DNA from 3 places in the Sphingomonas sp. M1-B02 genome. Region 3 is predicted to be linked to each of the others. Evidence: riboswitches for the same ligand, from Rfam matches in the RefSeq annotation. Region 3 holds a riboswitch; each other region holds the start of a gene.
The links. Region 3 has a riboswitch for cobalamin ahead of OKW87_RS10395 (hypothetical protein). Riboswitches for the same ligand answer to the same signal wherever they lie in the genome.

Region 1: it holds a riboswitch for cobalamin, as region 3 does, so the genes downstream of both, OKW87_RS01640 (TonB-dependent receptor plug domain-containing protein) here and OKW87_RS10395 (hypothetical protein) in region 3, are expected to answer to the same signal.
Region 2: it holds a riboswitch for cobalamin, as region 3 does, so the genes downstream of both, OKW87_RS06880 (ABC transporter substrate-binding protein) here and OKW87_RS10395 (hypothetical protein) in region 3, are expected to answer to the same signal.

What each region holds. Positions count from the first base shown of each region.
Region 1 is NZ_CP110679.1:314,795-319,652, forward strand. It holds gene OKW87_RS01635 (aldo/keto reductase) at 1-626, shown strand, start outside; gene OKW87_RS01640 (TonB-dependent receptor plug domain-containing protein) at 623-2,545, opposite strand; cobalamin riboswitch at 2,727-2,960, opposite strand; gene OKW87_RS01645 (Gfo/Idh/MocA family protein) at 3,039-4,220, opposite strand; gene OKW87_RS01650 (c-type cytochrome) at 4,349-4,744, shown strand; gene OKW87_RS01655 (sugar phosphate isomerase/epimerase family protein) at 4,755-4,858, shown strand, end outside.
Region 2 is NZ_CP110679.1:1,420,049-1,424,906, forward strand. It holds gene OKW87_RS06870 (DUF4142 domain-containing protein) at 1-402, opposite strand, end outside; gene OKW87_RS06875 (methyl-accepting chemotaxis protein) at 475-1,794, opposite strand; cobalamin riboswitch at 1,899-2,082, shown strand; gene OKW87_RS06880 (ABC transporter substrate-binding protein) at 2,197-3,054, shown strand; gene OKW87_RS06885 (FecCD family ABC transporter permease) at 3,164-4,135, shown strand; gene OKW87_RS06890 (ABC transporter ATP-binding protein) at 4,126-4,858, shown strand, end outside.
Region 3 is NZ_CP110679.1:2,158,753-2,163,610, reverse strand. It holds gene OKW87_RS10415 (DUF1294 domain-containing protein) at 1-221, opposite strand, end outside; gene OKW87_RS10410 (DUF1134 domain-containing protein) at 251-1,000, opposite strand; tRNA gene OKW87_RS10405 (tRNA-Ser) at 1,154-1,246, shown strand; gene OKW87_RS10400 (glycoside hydrolase family 43 protein) at 1,480-3,066, shown strand; cobalamin riboswitch at 3,104-3,358, shown strand; gene OKW87_RS10395 (hypothetical protein) at 3,529-4,071, shown strand; gene OKW87_RS10390 (ABC transporter substrate-binding protein) at 4,071-4,858, shown strand, end outside.

The DNA of each region.
Region 1 (4,858 bases), 1.8 Mb from region 3:
AGTTGGGAGTCGAGCGGCTGGGGATTGCGATGCTCCACGCCTGGTGCCCCGAATGGCTGCGCGAGGGGGACTGGATCGAGACGCTCGATCGGCTGCGGCAGGAGGGCAAGATCGCCGGCTTCGGCATCTCGCTGTTCGATCATGACGTCGATGCCGGGCTGGAGGCGGTGACCAGCGGGCTGATCGACGCCGTGGAGGTGATGTACAATATCTTCGATCAGGGCGCGGCGGCGGCGCTCTTTCCACTGTGCCAGCGGCACGGCGTCGCGGTGATCGCGCGCGCGCCGCTATATTATGGCGCGCTGGCCGGGGCCAACCTCGCGCGAGGCGACTGGCGGGCGGGCTATTTCTACGACGCGCATCGCAAAGAGACCGAGGCGCGGGCAGGGCGCATCGCGGAGCCAGGAGAGGCGATATCGGATCTGGCGCTGCGATTTGCCCAGTCGCATCCTGCGGTATCGACTGTGGCGGTGGGGATGCGGACGCGTGCGCAGGTCGAGGCCAATCTGCGCGCGTTCGAACAGGGTCCGCTGGATCCGGAGCAGCAGGGCTCGATGGCAAAGCATGCCTGGCTGTGCCTAAGCCCCCACCGCGCTGGGTCCAGCGCGGTGGGGAGAACATCCTAGAAGGCGACTCGCACGCCGCCAAAGGCGCCGCGGCCCTGAGTGGCGAAGCTGAACACCTCCTCATAGCGCTCGTCGAAAAGATTCTCGACGCGGCCGAACAGCGAGACCTTGTCGCTGATCTTGTAGTCCGCGTTGAAATTGACCAGCACGAACTCCTGCAGCGAAACGACCGGCGAGCTCGCATAGGTCGGATCGGTGAAGGTGATGTCGGTCATCCGGCCGTTGTAGCGGACGGTGAGCGTGCCAGCGAAACGCTCGTCCTTGCTAAGCACAGTCGCGTTGAAGCTTCCCAAATGCTTGGGCCGGCGGACTTCCTCGGCACCATTCTCCTCGGCGTCGAGATAGGTGTAGGTCGCGTCGAGGCGAAGCTGCGGGATCGGTCGCGCGCTGACGAAGATTTCGACGCCGTGCTGCCTGGAATCGGTCGTGCGGTTGCCCGGGGTCGCGACGAAGATGGGGGCGGGATAGGTCGTGTAGATCTCGTCCTTCAGCGTCGAATCGAAATAGGTCGCGCCGATCGTCGCGCGGCCCTCGCCGAAGCTCTGCTCGATCCCGGCCTCCCAGCCTTCGGACTTCTCTGGCTTCAGGTTCGGATTGCCGATGTAGCGTCCGTCCGAATAGCCGTAGAGTTCGAAATAGCCCGGGTTCTTGACGCCGGTGCCATAGGCTGCGCGGATCCGCGTGTCGGTCGGGAGGCGATAGCTTCCCTGGACGCGCCAGGTCGTGGGATCGCCGAAGCGGTTGTTGTCGTCGTGCCGCACCGAGCCGCCGAGCGACAGCCGATCGGCCACCGTCAGCTCATATTGACCGACCAGCCCGAGATTGTCGGTATCGCGCTTGCCCTGGAACGCGAAGGGGGAGGGGGTGATGTTCCGGAAGCTTTCGCGTTCCAGATCCACCGCGCCGGTGATCCGATGGACGACGCTACCGGTGCCGAAGCGGAAACTCGAGACGAAGGAGGCCTTGTAGCGCTGACCCTTGTCGCCGCTGTCTAGGCCAGCCTGATTGTATCCTTTCCGGGTCGTGTCGGCGAACTGCGCTGAGAGGGCGTTGGTCCAGCGACCGTCGAGTGCCGTCAGTTCGGCGCTGACGAGGCCGTAGAAAGCGCGGTTGTTGAAGCGCACGCCGGGGCTGTCGACGATCGTGCCGAAGCGGGGGCTGGCCGGGTTTAGCTCGCTATTGTTCGAATCGGCGTCGAGCTGGCTGTAGCGGCCGACTGCGCTCAGCTTGAGGTTGGGCGAAGGCATCCAATTGAGCTTGGCGGTGCCGGTCACCGACTCCGACCCGAGGTTGCGGGCGCCGCCGCGGGCATTGGGGGTGCCGTCGCTATGATAGAAGGACCCCGACACGGCGTAATCGAACGTGTCGGATGCACCGGCCGCCCGCGCGTTGCCGTTATAGGTGCCGAACGAGCCGCCCTCGGCGCGCGCGCTGAGCCCCGGAGCTTCGGCCCCGGAGAGCGTGATGTAATTGATTACCCCGCCGATCGCGTCCGATCCGTAAAGCGAGGATTGCTGGCCGCGCAACACTTCGATCCGTGCTGCAGGATCGGCCAGCAAGGTGCTGAAATCGAACTCGCCGACATAAGGGTCGGCGGCTTCGATGCCGTCGATCAGCACCAGCACCTGATTGCCCTCGGCGCCGCGGATGCGGACCTGGCCCTGGCCGGCAATGCTGTTCACCGCGACGCCGGGCACGTCGCGCAATATGTCGGAAACCCGGCGCGTCTGGCGCCGGTCGAGTGCTTCGGCATCGAGCACCGTCACCGATGCGCCGATCTGGTCCGCCCGCACGGCGTCGCCGGAGCGCGAAGCAGTGACGAGGATGGCGTCGCCAGGATTGGTCTGGTCTTGGTCGGCTTGCGCTAGAGCGGGCGAGGCCGCGGCAAGCGCGAGCATCGAAATCATGGTCTTCTTCATCAGGGATATCCCCGGCGTCATGAGCAACGTCGGCGGGGCGTGCCGTTCGCGAACGAACGGTCGGTGCGCGCCAGCGGGCGGACGCCTTTCGCGCCCGGCAACGTGCACCGATGCGGACCCGCCGCATGGGTTCGTCGCTCAGACGGAGTACCGTGCCTTGGCCTATCCCTGGACCATGGCAAGAGCGACCGGTGCGCTGGCAGGTCTCCTGGCTCGCGGGTCATAGCTTGATGCACGCCTTCCCAGGCCCTCGCTTGCGCTAAGGCCCAGTGGCTGCTCCCCCCGAGGAGGGCGCATGTGCATCGCGCTCGCCGCTTACAGTTGCAGGGACAGCCGCGGAGTTGGACGCCCGGGGGCACCCGCACCGCATTCCCTTTCAAGCCCCTTGCGGGGCACCGGCGCGATCATGAGAGAAGGGGTCGCCCCCGATCCTCAGGCGCGGGCAATAGGGAAATTTTCCGCTCAGGCAAGGGGGCCGGGCGCTGCCCGCGGTCTACGACGGGTTACGGCGCGCCTCCAGGACATCGGCCAGGCTCGTCCATTTCGCCGCGCCGGCGCTGTTCGCGATCATCGCCTCGACGAATGTCATTGTTCGCAGGCCATCGGCGATGCCCGGAAACCAGTCGACCGTGTCCCAGGCCGGCGGGCGCGTTTGGCCCGCGCGCAGGGCGTGGCCGAAGCTCCGGTAGAGGTTCGCGAACGCCTCGATATAGCCTTCTGGATGGCCCGCGGGGGTGCGCAGCCGGGCCGTAGTCGATGCCTCGAGGCCGGGGCCGCCCGCGCGGATTATCTCGGCCGGCCGGTCGAGCCAGCGGATCGTCAGCGTATTGGGCTCCATCTGCGACCAGTCGAGTCCGCCTTTCTCGCCATGAATGCGCAGGCGCAGGCCATTTTCGTCGCCCGCGGCGATCTGGCTCGCCTTGAGCACGCCGCGCGCGCCATTTTCGAACTGGAGCAGCGCGGCAATGTCGTCGTCGAGCCGGCGGCCGGGTACGTGCGTGGTGAGGTCGGCGCTGAGCTGCTCCACCGTTAGCCCCGAGACATGCTCGGTGAGCTGGAAGGCGTGAGTGCCGATATCGCCCAGGCAACCGCCCAGCCCGGCACGCGCCGGATCGGTACGCCACTCGGCCTGCTTGTTACCTTCGCGGTCGAGGGGACCGCTGAGCCAGCCTTGCGAATATTCGACCTGGACCAGCCGGATCTTGCCCAGATCGCCGCGCGCGACCCGGGCCCGCGCCTCCTCGACGAGCGGAAAGCCGCTATAGGTGAAGGTCAGGCCATAGAGTTTCCCGCTGCGCTGGACGGCCGCCTCGATGGCGAGCGCCTCCGCGAGGTCGAGCGCCATCGGCTTTTCGGACATGACGTGGAAGCCGGCATCCAGCGCGGCGATCGCGGCGGGGGCGTGGAGGTGGTTCGGGGTGACGATCGCCAATACCTCCATCCGCTCCTCCGCGGGCAAGGCGGATTCGCCGGCGAGCAGGGCGTCGAGTGTCGGATAGCTGCGCCCCGGGGCCAGGCCAAGCGCATCGGCGCTGCGCCGTCCGCGCTGGGCATCGCTGCTGAAAGCGCCGCAGACCAGGGCATAATCGCCGTCAAGCGCCGCGGCCATGCGATGCACTGCGCCGATGAAGGCACCTTCGCCGCCGCCGACCATGCCGTACCGGATCTTCGGCATAATGCGCATGTCTTGCCTCTCCTCCATAATTGCGTTCGAGCCGCCCGCGCGGGGTTGCGCCCGGCGCTACCTATCGGCAAGATGCTGTCAACGATGTCAACCAAAGGGTTGGCACGCCGGAGAGGTTTATGAGGTCCATGATCGCGCTGGTGCCCGCCGTGGCGGCTTTGTGCGCAGTGGTATGGGCGATGCCCCCCGCCATCGTGGCGAAGCCCGTACAGGATCCCGGAGCGCAGGCCTTCGCAACCTGTCGTGCATGCCATACGCTTGCTGCAGGCGGAAGAAGCGCGATGGGTCCCAATCTTCACGGGCTGTTCGGGCGCAAGGCCGGTTCGATCGCGGGCTTCAACTACAGCCCTGCGCTGAAGGCATCGAACGTCGTCTGGGACGCGAAGACGCTCGACCAATATATCGCCGCGCCTACCAAACGCGTCCCCGGCACCCGGATGGTGGTGAGCGTGGCCGATCCCGCCCGCCGCGCGGCGCTGATCGCCTACCTCAAAGCCGAAACGTCGAAAAAGTAGGGGGGGTGGCATGAAGGGTCCGGCGGTCTTCCTCGCGCAGTTCATGGGCGATGCCGCGCCGTTCGACACGCTGCCGTCCGCTGCGCGCTGGATGGCGGATGCGGGCTATGTCGG
Region 2 (4,858 bases), 740 kb from region 3:
CAGGGCCGAGAGGTTGGCCTCCTGCTCGGCGGTGAGCGCCGGATTCGGGACGATCGCAGGCGTAGCCTTGCCGGCGGCAGCCATGAGCTTCTGCGTCGAGGTATTATGCTGCTCGACCATCATCGCGCCGAATTGCTTGAGCGGAGCGGCCGTTGCCTTCTCCTGCGCCAGCTTGCCGGCCTCGACTTCGAAATAGTCGCTGGCGCCGACGGCGTTAACGAAGGTCTGCGAGGGCGACATCATCGCGTCTGCCATCATCGCATTGTCAGCCAGGTTGGCTTCGGTGCCGAGATCGGTTGCCATCATATTGTCGGCATTGCTGTTGGTCATGGCGGTGTCGTTGCCGCCGCACGCGCCGAGAGCGAGCATGGGCGCGAACGCCAGAATGGCTAAAGTCTTCATATCGAAATCCTCCCTGTGAAGCAGGACCAACGAAGCCCGAGGGTCGCTGTTCCGCTTTCTGCGGTGAGGCGATCAGGCGGCGCGGAGTTCGGCGAGGAAGAAATCGAGCTGGCCCGCAAGCGCACCAGCGCCGTCGCGCAGCCGCAACGACAAGGTTTCCATGTCTCCGGCACTGGCCGAGGCCGCACGCGAAGTGCCGCCGATCGCCTCGACATCGTGGCGGATCCCGGTGCTGGCATCCACGGCCTCCTCGACATTGCGCGCGATGGTGCGGGTGGCGACCTCCTGTGCGGCGACCGCGGATTCGACGCCACCTGCCAGCGCGGCCATCGCCTCGATAGCGCGTTCGACCTGCGCATGGCCAAGCGCCACTTCGTCGATACCGATTCGTATCTCGTCGACGTGGCGCGCGATCCGCGCCGCCGCGGTGCCGGTTTGCGACGAGAGCAGCTTCACCTCATTGGCGACGACGGTGAACCCGCGTCCCGCTTCGCCTGCACGCGCGGCTTCGATCGTGGCGTTGAGCGCGAGCAGGTTCACCTGCCGCGCGATCTCGCCGATCAGCCCGATGACCGAATCGATCGTCTGCGCCGAGCGGAGAAGCTCGCGGGTGCGCTCGCTGCCGGCGGCGACGAGATTTGAGGCTGTCGCCGCAGCGGCCTTTGCCTCTGCACTGCTCCGGGCGATCATCCCCAGCGACCCCGCCAGATCGCGGCCACGATCGGCGATCTCGCTGATGTTCAGGCTCGTCTGCGACGCGGCGGACGCCACCGCGATGGCACGATCGCCGGTGTCTGCGGCCCGCTCTGCAGTCGCGGCGGCGCTATGCTCGATCTGCTCCGAAAGCGCCGTCATCGCCCGTGAAAGCGCAGTCACCTGCGCCTCGAAATTCTCGCTGGCGACTTCGATCCGTTCGGCGCGGGCGATGCGGGCGGCCGAGGTCGCGCGTTCGGTATCGGCGGCGATGTGCATCAGCCGGCGATTGCTTAAGATCGCGTGAAGCTGCCCGCCCCGCGTCAGGATCATCCCCTCGGATCCGTTGGACGCGCGATACTGCGCCACGATCTCGCTCGCGCGTAACGAAATCTCGGCGGTCGGACAGGCGCGGACATGCTGGCGCACGCCGTGGCCGTAACTCGGATTCTGGAGCAAGGCATGGCCGAACGGATTGAGCAGCAGCTTGCGCACATCCTTCTCGAAAATCGCGCCGATCGGCCGCTGGTCCTCGTCCACCACCGGAATCAGGCGGAGATCGATATCGGCATTGAAGCTTTCGACCGCCTGGAACAGCGAATCCTGGAGCGTCAGCCGGACGGGCGCCGCCTCGCTCCTGCTGAGCCGGATTTGCGGCGTGGACTGGGGTTCGACGGAGACGAGCGGCGCGCTTTGCATGGGCTCGGTCTAAGTGGAGACGGTAAAGAGCGAATTTACCGTTGGTTACAGTAGGAAGACAAAGCAGATTTATTTCGCGATTGCAGCAAGCCCGCCCGCGACCTAGGGCAGTGCCTGCGACAGGTGTCCCGCAAGGGATGAAAAGGGAATCCGGTTCGAACCCGGAGCTGCCCCCGCAACTGTAACCGGCGAGCCGGCGCGCCAACAAGCCACTGGAGGCATTCCGGGAAGGCGGCGCCAAGGCAGCGACCCGGGAGCCAGGAGACCTGCCGGTCGCAGTCGATTCCTTTGCGCGGGCGGGGTGCACCGGGCGAACGGGGGGAGAAACCTCCGTGTGAGCGACGCCGTACCGGGTCGCTGCGTCCGTCGAGGCGGCGGCCCTGCAAGAGGTGTCTTTGCCGGGTGTCGTTGCTGCTGCCTGCCCTTTCGAAAGCGCTGCGCACGGGGCCCGTCTTGCTGTGCCTGCTGGCGGCGGCGTGCGCCGACCAGCCGCCGCGCGGGGGCGGCATCGTCTCGACCAACCCCTGCGCCGACGCGATGCTTGTCGAATTGGTGCCGCACGATCGGATCGCGTCGATCAGCCATTATTCGGCCGATCCCGCCGCGACCTCGATCGACCTGGCGCTGGCCCGCCGCTTCCGCACCAATGCGGGGACTGCGGAGGAGATCATCGCAATGCGGCCCGATCTGGTGGTCGCGAGCGCCTTCACGTCCCCCTCGACGCGCGAGGCCTTCGCGCGGGCCGGGATGAAGACCCTGTATCTCGATTCCCCCGTGACGATCGACGCCAGCAAGAAGCAGGTCCGCGAACTCGCCGCGGCGGTGGGTGCGATCGCCGCGGGCCAGGCGATGATCGCGCGGATCGATCACGCCTTGGCAGCAACATCGCCCTCGGGGCCGCAGGTCCCTGCCCTCCTGTGGATCGGCGGCAACCTCGTCTCGGGGGGCGGCACCTTGCTGCACGAGATGATGGTCAAGGCCGGTTTCTCGGACCATGCCGCGCATTATGGGCTTCAGAATACCGGCTATCTGCCGATCGAGCATGTCCTGATCGATCCGCCGCGGGTAATGCTGGTGCCCGATGCCGCCGGGCGCGACGCCGATTCGCGCGCGGCGCAGATGCGGGCCTGGGCGATCGCGCGCAGCAATGCCAAGGTCCACCAGGCGCACTTCCCGCGCAGCCTTGCCAATTGCGGAGGACCGGTGATCGCCAAGGCCATGACGAGGCTTGCCGAAGTCCGGCGCGAGGTGGGAGAGTGATCCGCTGGTCACCCTCACCCTTCCCAACTCTATCGCGATGGGCCCCTTCCCTCTCCCGTTGGGAGAGGGAGGGAGGCGCAAAGCGCCGGAAGGGTGAGGGTGAGGGGCTGTGAACCGCCCGCTCCTCCTCACCACCCTCGCCGCCCTGGTGGCGCTCCTCTTCGCCGGCTCGCTAATGGCGGGCAAGGCGTGGGTTCCCTTTGACGCCTGGTTCTCCGCAGATCCGCGCTGGTGGATCATCGCCGAGCTGCGCCTGCCGCGCGCGATCCTGGGCCTTGCGATCGGCGCGGCGCTGGGGCTGACCGGCGCGGTGCTGCAGGGCTATCTGCGCAATCCGCTGGCGGACCCTGCGGTCGTCGGCGTCTCGTCGAGCGCGGCGCTGGGCGCCGTCGCGGCGATCGTCTTGCTGTCCGCCAGCGCGCCGCTGGTCATCTTCGCCTGCGCGATGCTCGCCGCGTGCGGATCGATGCTGCTGCTGGCAGGCCTCGCGTGGCGCGCCGACAGCGCAGTCGCCTTCATCCTCGCCGGCACCGTCCTCGCCAGCCTGAGCGGCGCGCTCACTGCCTTCCTGATCTCGATCGCCCCCAATCCCTTCGCCACCGCCGAGATCATCGACTGGATCATGGGTTCGCTGACCGATCGCAGCTTCGCCGAGGTCGAGCTTGCACTGCCCTTCATCGCGATCGGCTGCGCGCTGCTCCTCTGCACCGGCCGCGCGCTCGACGCGCTGACGCTGGGCGAGGATGCCGCCCGCTCGCTCGGAGTCCGGCTGGCGCGCACCCAGCTGCTGATCGTGCTCGGCACCGGCCTCGCGGTCGGCGCCAGCGTTGCGGTGACCGGGGTAGTCGGGTTCGTCGGGCTGATCGTCCCGCATCTGCTGCGCCCGCTGACCGGGGCCAGGCCCTCGGCCCTCCTGCTCCCCAGCGCGCTGGGCGGCGCGGCGCTGACGCTCGCGGCGGACAGCCTCGTCCGGCTCGGCCCCGGCGCGTCGGAGATCCGGCTCGGCGTGGCGATGGCGCTGCTCGGCACGCCCTTCTTCTTCGTCCTGCTGCTGCGGATGCGGAGGTGGGCATGGAGCTGACCGTCCGCGACCTCAGCGTGAGCCTGGGCAACCGCCGCGTGCTCGAGGGAGTCGACGCCAGCTTCCAGCCGGGCCGCGTCACCGCGATCCTCGGCGCCAACGGATCGGGCAAATCGACGCTTGTCCGCACGCTCGCGGGGCTGCTCGACGCCGATGCCGGCCATGTGAGGCTAGGCACGCGGCACATGGGCCGGATCGAGCCGCGCGAGCGGGCACGGCTGATCGGCTACCTGCCGCAGGACCCGGTGGTGCATTGGAACCTGGCGGTGCGCGAACTGGTCGCGCTCGGCCGCCTCCCCCACCGCTCGCCCTTTGCTGGCAGGTCGAACGAAGACGCCGAGGCGATCGGGGCGGCGATGGCCGCCACCGACACCTTCCCCCTCGCCGATCGCGGCACCGACCAGCTTTCGGGCGGCGAGCGCGCGCGCGTCCTGCTGGCGCGGGTACTGGCCGGCGCGCCGCAGTGGCTGCTCGCCGACGAGCCGCTGGCAAGCCTCGATCCGGTCCACCAGCTGGCCCTGCTCGATCAGCTCCGCGCGCTCGCCGCGTCGGGGATGGGGGTGGTGATCGTCCTCCACGATCTGATCCAGGCCGCGCGCGCCGCCGACGATGTGCTGCTGCTGAAAGGCGGCAAGGTCGTGGCGTTCGGAACCGCCGCCGAGGCCTTGTCGCACCAGCCGCTCCGCGAGGCGTTCGGCGTCGAGGTGATGGTCATCCCCGACG
Region 3 (4,858 bases):
ATCAAATAGAGGAAGGTCGAAAAGGGCTGCTTGCGGGTCTTGTGACGAAAGCGCGCGCGGGCGAGGAAGGCGGCGGGCGTGCCGCCGATGAGCGCCAACCCGAGCAGATCGGCTTCCGGAATGCGGCGCGCGCCCGCGATTGCGCGCCGCTTGTCGTCGCGGAAGCGAAGAAAGGTCAGCAGATTGACCAGCAGCAGGACCGGGACGGCATACAGCAGCATGTCGCCGGCCTAGCCGAAGCGCGCCATCGTCAGAAGGGCAGCCAGTGCCGCTTTTCGCTGAAGCGCATATAGCCGGCGTTGATCCCCAGCCGCCAGCCGACGCCGAGCCGGACCGGGATGAGAACCACGTCGCCACGGCGCATATAGCTCGCCGAGAAGCCGCCGACGAAATAGACGCGACCCTCGCCCGCCGGGAAGCGCTTGTAGAGATCCTGGGTGTCGTAGAGATTATAGACCAGGACGAAGACATTGTTGGCGTCGCCGCCCAGATCGAAGCCGATCGAGGGGCCGGTCCAGAAGACCTGCCGCTCGCCTTCGATCTTGTGGAACAGCTGGCCCGCGCCGTAGCGCAACCCGACGCCGACCGCGCCCGAACCCTCGCGTCCGGCGATGTAGGCGTTGGGCTTGCCCTGTTCCTTCAGGATATCCTCGATGATCCCGGCGAGGCCCGAGGCGCCCCGACCGAACACGCCCTCGGCGGCGCCGATCAGATCGTCGCGCTCAAACGTGTCGGTGGCCTGCGCGCGCATGTTGCTGTTGGTGTTGGGGGCCGCATCGGGTGCGGGAGGCAGCGTCTCGCGGGGGGGCGCGGCGATCGGGGACTCCTGATAGGCGCCTTCGTCGCGCGGCGGCGGCGCGCGGTCGACGGGGGGCGGGGTCTGCAGATCCGAATCGATCGCGCTGTTCGGATCGATCGTGGTCACCTGTGCCGAAGCCGGCACCGCGCCGAGGCCCAGGGCGGCGGCAGCAGCCCATAGCATCCAGCTTCGCACGCGCATCGCAACACCCCCATGAACCAGCCGCGAAGGCTATCCCTGCCGGTATGACCACGCAATGAACGGGCGACGACTCGAGTCGATTTTGCGTTGGGGCGGTTCTTGCGTTGATACCGCGAAAGACCGTCGCTATAGCGCACCACTTCGGGCGTTCCCGGAGACGTGGGTGAGTGGCTGAAACCAGCGGTTTGCTAAACCGCCGTACTGGGATTACTGGTACCGAGGGTTCGAATCCCTCCGTCTCCGCCAATTTTGGCATATATTTCAAACTCTTGGGCCCATCGGGGTTGCGGCGCGCGCTGCTTCTTCGCTTTGCGGCACTCTTCGCGCATCGCCCGTCCCGCGAAACAATGCATCATGATCGCTGTTCGTCGATCGGGCGAAATATATGGGCACCCCGGTCCGTTCCATGTCTAAGCTGAGCCAAAGCGGGGTGGCGCGGCATGGTTTTGCGGCTGCCGTGAACGGTGAAGGGAGTGGGAATGCGGCGGGGTAGCGCGGCGACGGCGGCGGTGGCGCTCTTGTTGACGGGGGTCTCACCTGCGACGGCGCAGGTCTGGCAATCGGACCAGGGCGACGGCACCTATCGCAATCCGGTCCTGTTCGCCGATTATCCCGATCCCGACATCATCCGGGTGGGCGAGGATTTCTACTTCGTCTCCACCACTTTCGTGAACGCCCCCGGCGTGGTGATCCTCCATTCGCGCGATCTGGTGAACTGGCGGCTGGCGACGCATGTCCAGCCGCGGCTGGACGGCAACCCGCGCTATGACCTGAAGGAGGGGGGCGACTATCGCCGCGGCTTCTATGCCGCCAGCCTGCGTCACCATCGCAGCAAATTCTATCTGGCGATAACCCCTGTCGGACAAAAGACGCGACTTTATCGCGCCGAGCAGATCAGCGGCCCATGGACCTATTCGGTCCTCGACCGCGAGGCATTCGATCCGGGCCTGTTCTTCGACGATGACGGCACGGGCTATATCGTCACCGCCGAGGGCTCCGACGGCACGGTGACGTTGCTGACCCTGACCGATGATTACAGCGCCGTGAAGGCCGCCCAAGTCGTTCATTACAATGAGGGTGCGGAGGGATCGCACCTGATCAAGCGGGCGGGCTATTATTATCTGTTCAACGCAATCCCGCGCCGGCTGTCGATGACGGTCTCGCGCGCGCGCAGCCTGACCGGCCCGTGGGAGACCCGCCCCTCGATCAGCACGCGCGACCGCACCGGCGGGCACCAGGGCGCACTGGTGGACCTTGCCGACGGTCGCTGGTTCGGTTTCGTGATGTACGACGCAGGGCCGATCGGGCGGATGACCAATCTCAGCCCGGTCCATTGGGTCGACGACTGGCCGGTCTGGGGCACGCCGCAAGCGCCCGGGCGAGTGCCCGATCGCGCCGCCAAGCCGATCGCCGGGCAGCCCTTTGCCGAACCCGCCACGTCCGACGTCTTCTCCTCGGCTGCGCTCGGCCTGCAATGGCGCTGGAACCACAATCCGGACGACGCCCGGTGGTCGCTCACCGCGCGTCCGGGATGGCTGCGGCTCCATGCCACGGCGGCGGACAATATCTGGCTGGCCCGCAACACGCTGACGCAGAAGGCACAGGGGCCGGCGTCGCGCGCGGTCGTGAAGCTCGATCTGGCCGGCATTCGCCCGGGCGACGTCTGCGGCTTCGGCACCTTCGGCAAGATCAGCGCGCAGCTTTCGGTCCTCGGGCAGGCCGGGCGCGCCCATGCCCTGACGATGCGAGTCACCGATTCGACGGTGAACGGGCCCGAAATCACCGTACGCGAGGCCGCGGTTCCGATCAGCGGCGCGCGGCTGTGGCTGCGGACCGATACCGATTTCGTGCGGAACATCGGCCGGCTGGGCTACAGCCTGGACGGGCAGCGCTGGCACGAGGTCGGCGGTAACTTCCCGCTGGCGTTCGACTGGCAAACCGGCACTTTCCAGGGCGTGCAATTTGCTTTGTCCTGTTACAATCCAGCGCCCGGCGCAGGCTATCTCGACGTGGACAGCTTCACGCTCGCCCCGCTTCCGTCAGCCGGGGGGCGGAGAGCGCGCTGACCCGCCGGGACGCATGCGCGGCGATTGCAGAATCGGTTCTCTCTTGCTAGCCGATCGGTGTCGTCCGATTCGGCGGGCGGCAGATCGCACCGGTAACGGGAACGCAGTGCGCTCGGGCAATGCCGGGCAATTCTGCGGCTGACCCTGCAACTGTAAGCGGCGAGCAGGATGTGCACGCGGATCGGCGACGGTCCGCAGCCACTGGATGGGTCGACGGAGTCGATCCGCTGGGAAGGCGCCTATCCCGTGACGACCCGCGAGCCAGGAGACCGACCGGCGCGTGTCGCTCTTGCCGGGTCCATGGGATTGGCCAGGCGCGAAACGGTTTCGTCTGAGCGACGAACGTGCGGCTGGGGCCGCATCGGCTGAGGTCGGCGGTCGCTCACGCGTCCGATTGTCGGCACCGGCCGACCGTTCGCGCGGACGCCCCGGTCTGGTCGCTCGACGCCGGGAATCATTTCTATGACTGTCAAACCATCCGACTCTGTCGGCATCGCCTGGCCGCTTGCGCTTGCCTTTGCGGCGATCCTCGGCACGCTCGCCACCGCCTGTATGATGCCCTTCGTCGCCGTCGCGACGCTTGCCGGGGCGACGATGCCGCGTGCCCAGGCATTGGTGACCGTGGCCGGGGTGTGGGCCGTCAACCAGCTGCTCGGCTTCGCGATGCTCGGCTATCCGTTCACCGCCTATGCAATGGTCTGGGGGCTGGCGCTGGGCGCGGCGAGCGTGGTCGCCATGCTGGTCGCGCGCCGCACGATCGGTGATGCTGCGGCGCTTTCCTCGCGACTGGTGGCGGTGTTCGCATTCGCCTTCGCTGCCTATGAGGGGTTCCTGTTCCTCTTCTCGCTTCTTGCCGGCGGCACCGGCACCTTCGCGCCCTCGATCGTGCTGCAGATCCTCGCCAACGATGCGCTGTGGTTGAGCGGACTGGTGGCATTCTACACGCTCCTCGCGCGGGCCGCGCCGCGGCTGTTCGGGCCTGCGCTCGCGCCGCGGCTGCGCTGATGGCCGCGCTCCCCCGGGTGGTGTCGCTGCTGCCGAGCGCAACCGAAATTGCCGTGGCGGTGGGGCTCGGCGAGCAATTGCTCGGCCGTTCGCACGAATGCGATTTCCCGCCCTTCGTCGCGGCCCTCCCGGTGCTGACCTCGACCAAGCTGGAAAAGGGGCTGACCTCGCTGCAGATCGACCGGCGCGTGCAAGAGATCGTCCAGCAAGGGCTCTCGGTCTATGCGGTCGATTCGGAGCAGCTGCGCGCGCTGCGCCCCGACGTCATCCTTACCCAGTCGCAATGCGCGGTCTGTGCGGTGACGCCGGCCGATCTCGAGGACTCGCTCGCCGCCTGGGTGGGAACCGCGCCGACCCTGGTGTCGCTGGCGCCGGACGATCTGGGCGACGTGTGGGGAGACTTTGCGCGTGTCGGCGAGGCGGTGGGCGCTGAGGAGGAAGCCGAGCGCGCCGTAGAGCGGCTTCGGGCGCGGCTCGATGCGCTGCAGGCGCGCACGGCTGGGCGTGGACTGCGGCCCACGGTCGCCGCGATCGAATGGATCGATCCGCTGATGGTGGCCGGAAACTGGGTCCCCGAGCTGATCGAACTGGCCGGGGGCGAGCCGCTGTTCGCCGTGGCGGGGCAGCATTCGCCCTGGCTGGAATGGGATACGCTGATCGCCGCCGATCCCGACGTGATCGTGATGATGCCGTGTGGATACCGGATCCCGCAGACGCTGGGCGACCTTGCGCCGCTGGTCGACCGGCCCGGCTGGCGCGATCTCTCGGCGGTGCGCCAGGGCCGCGT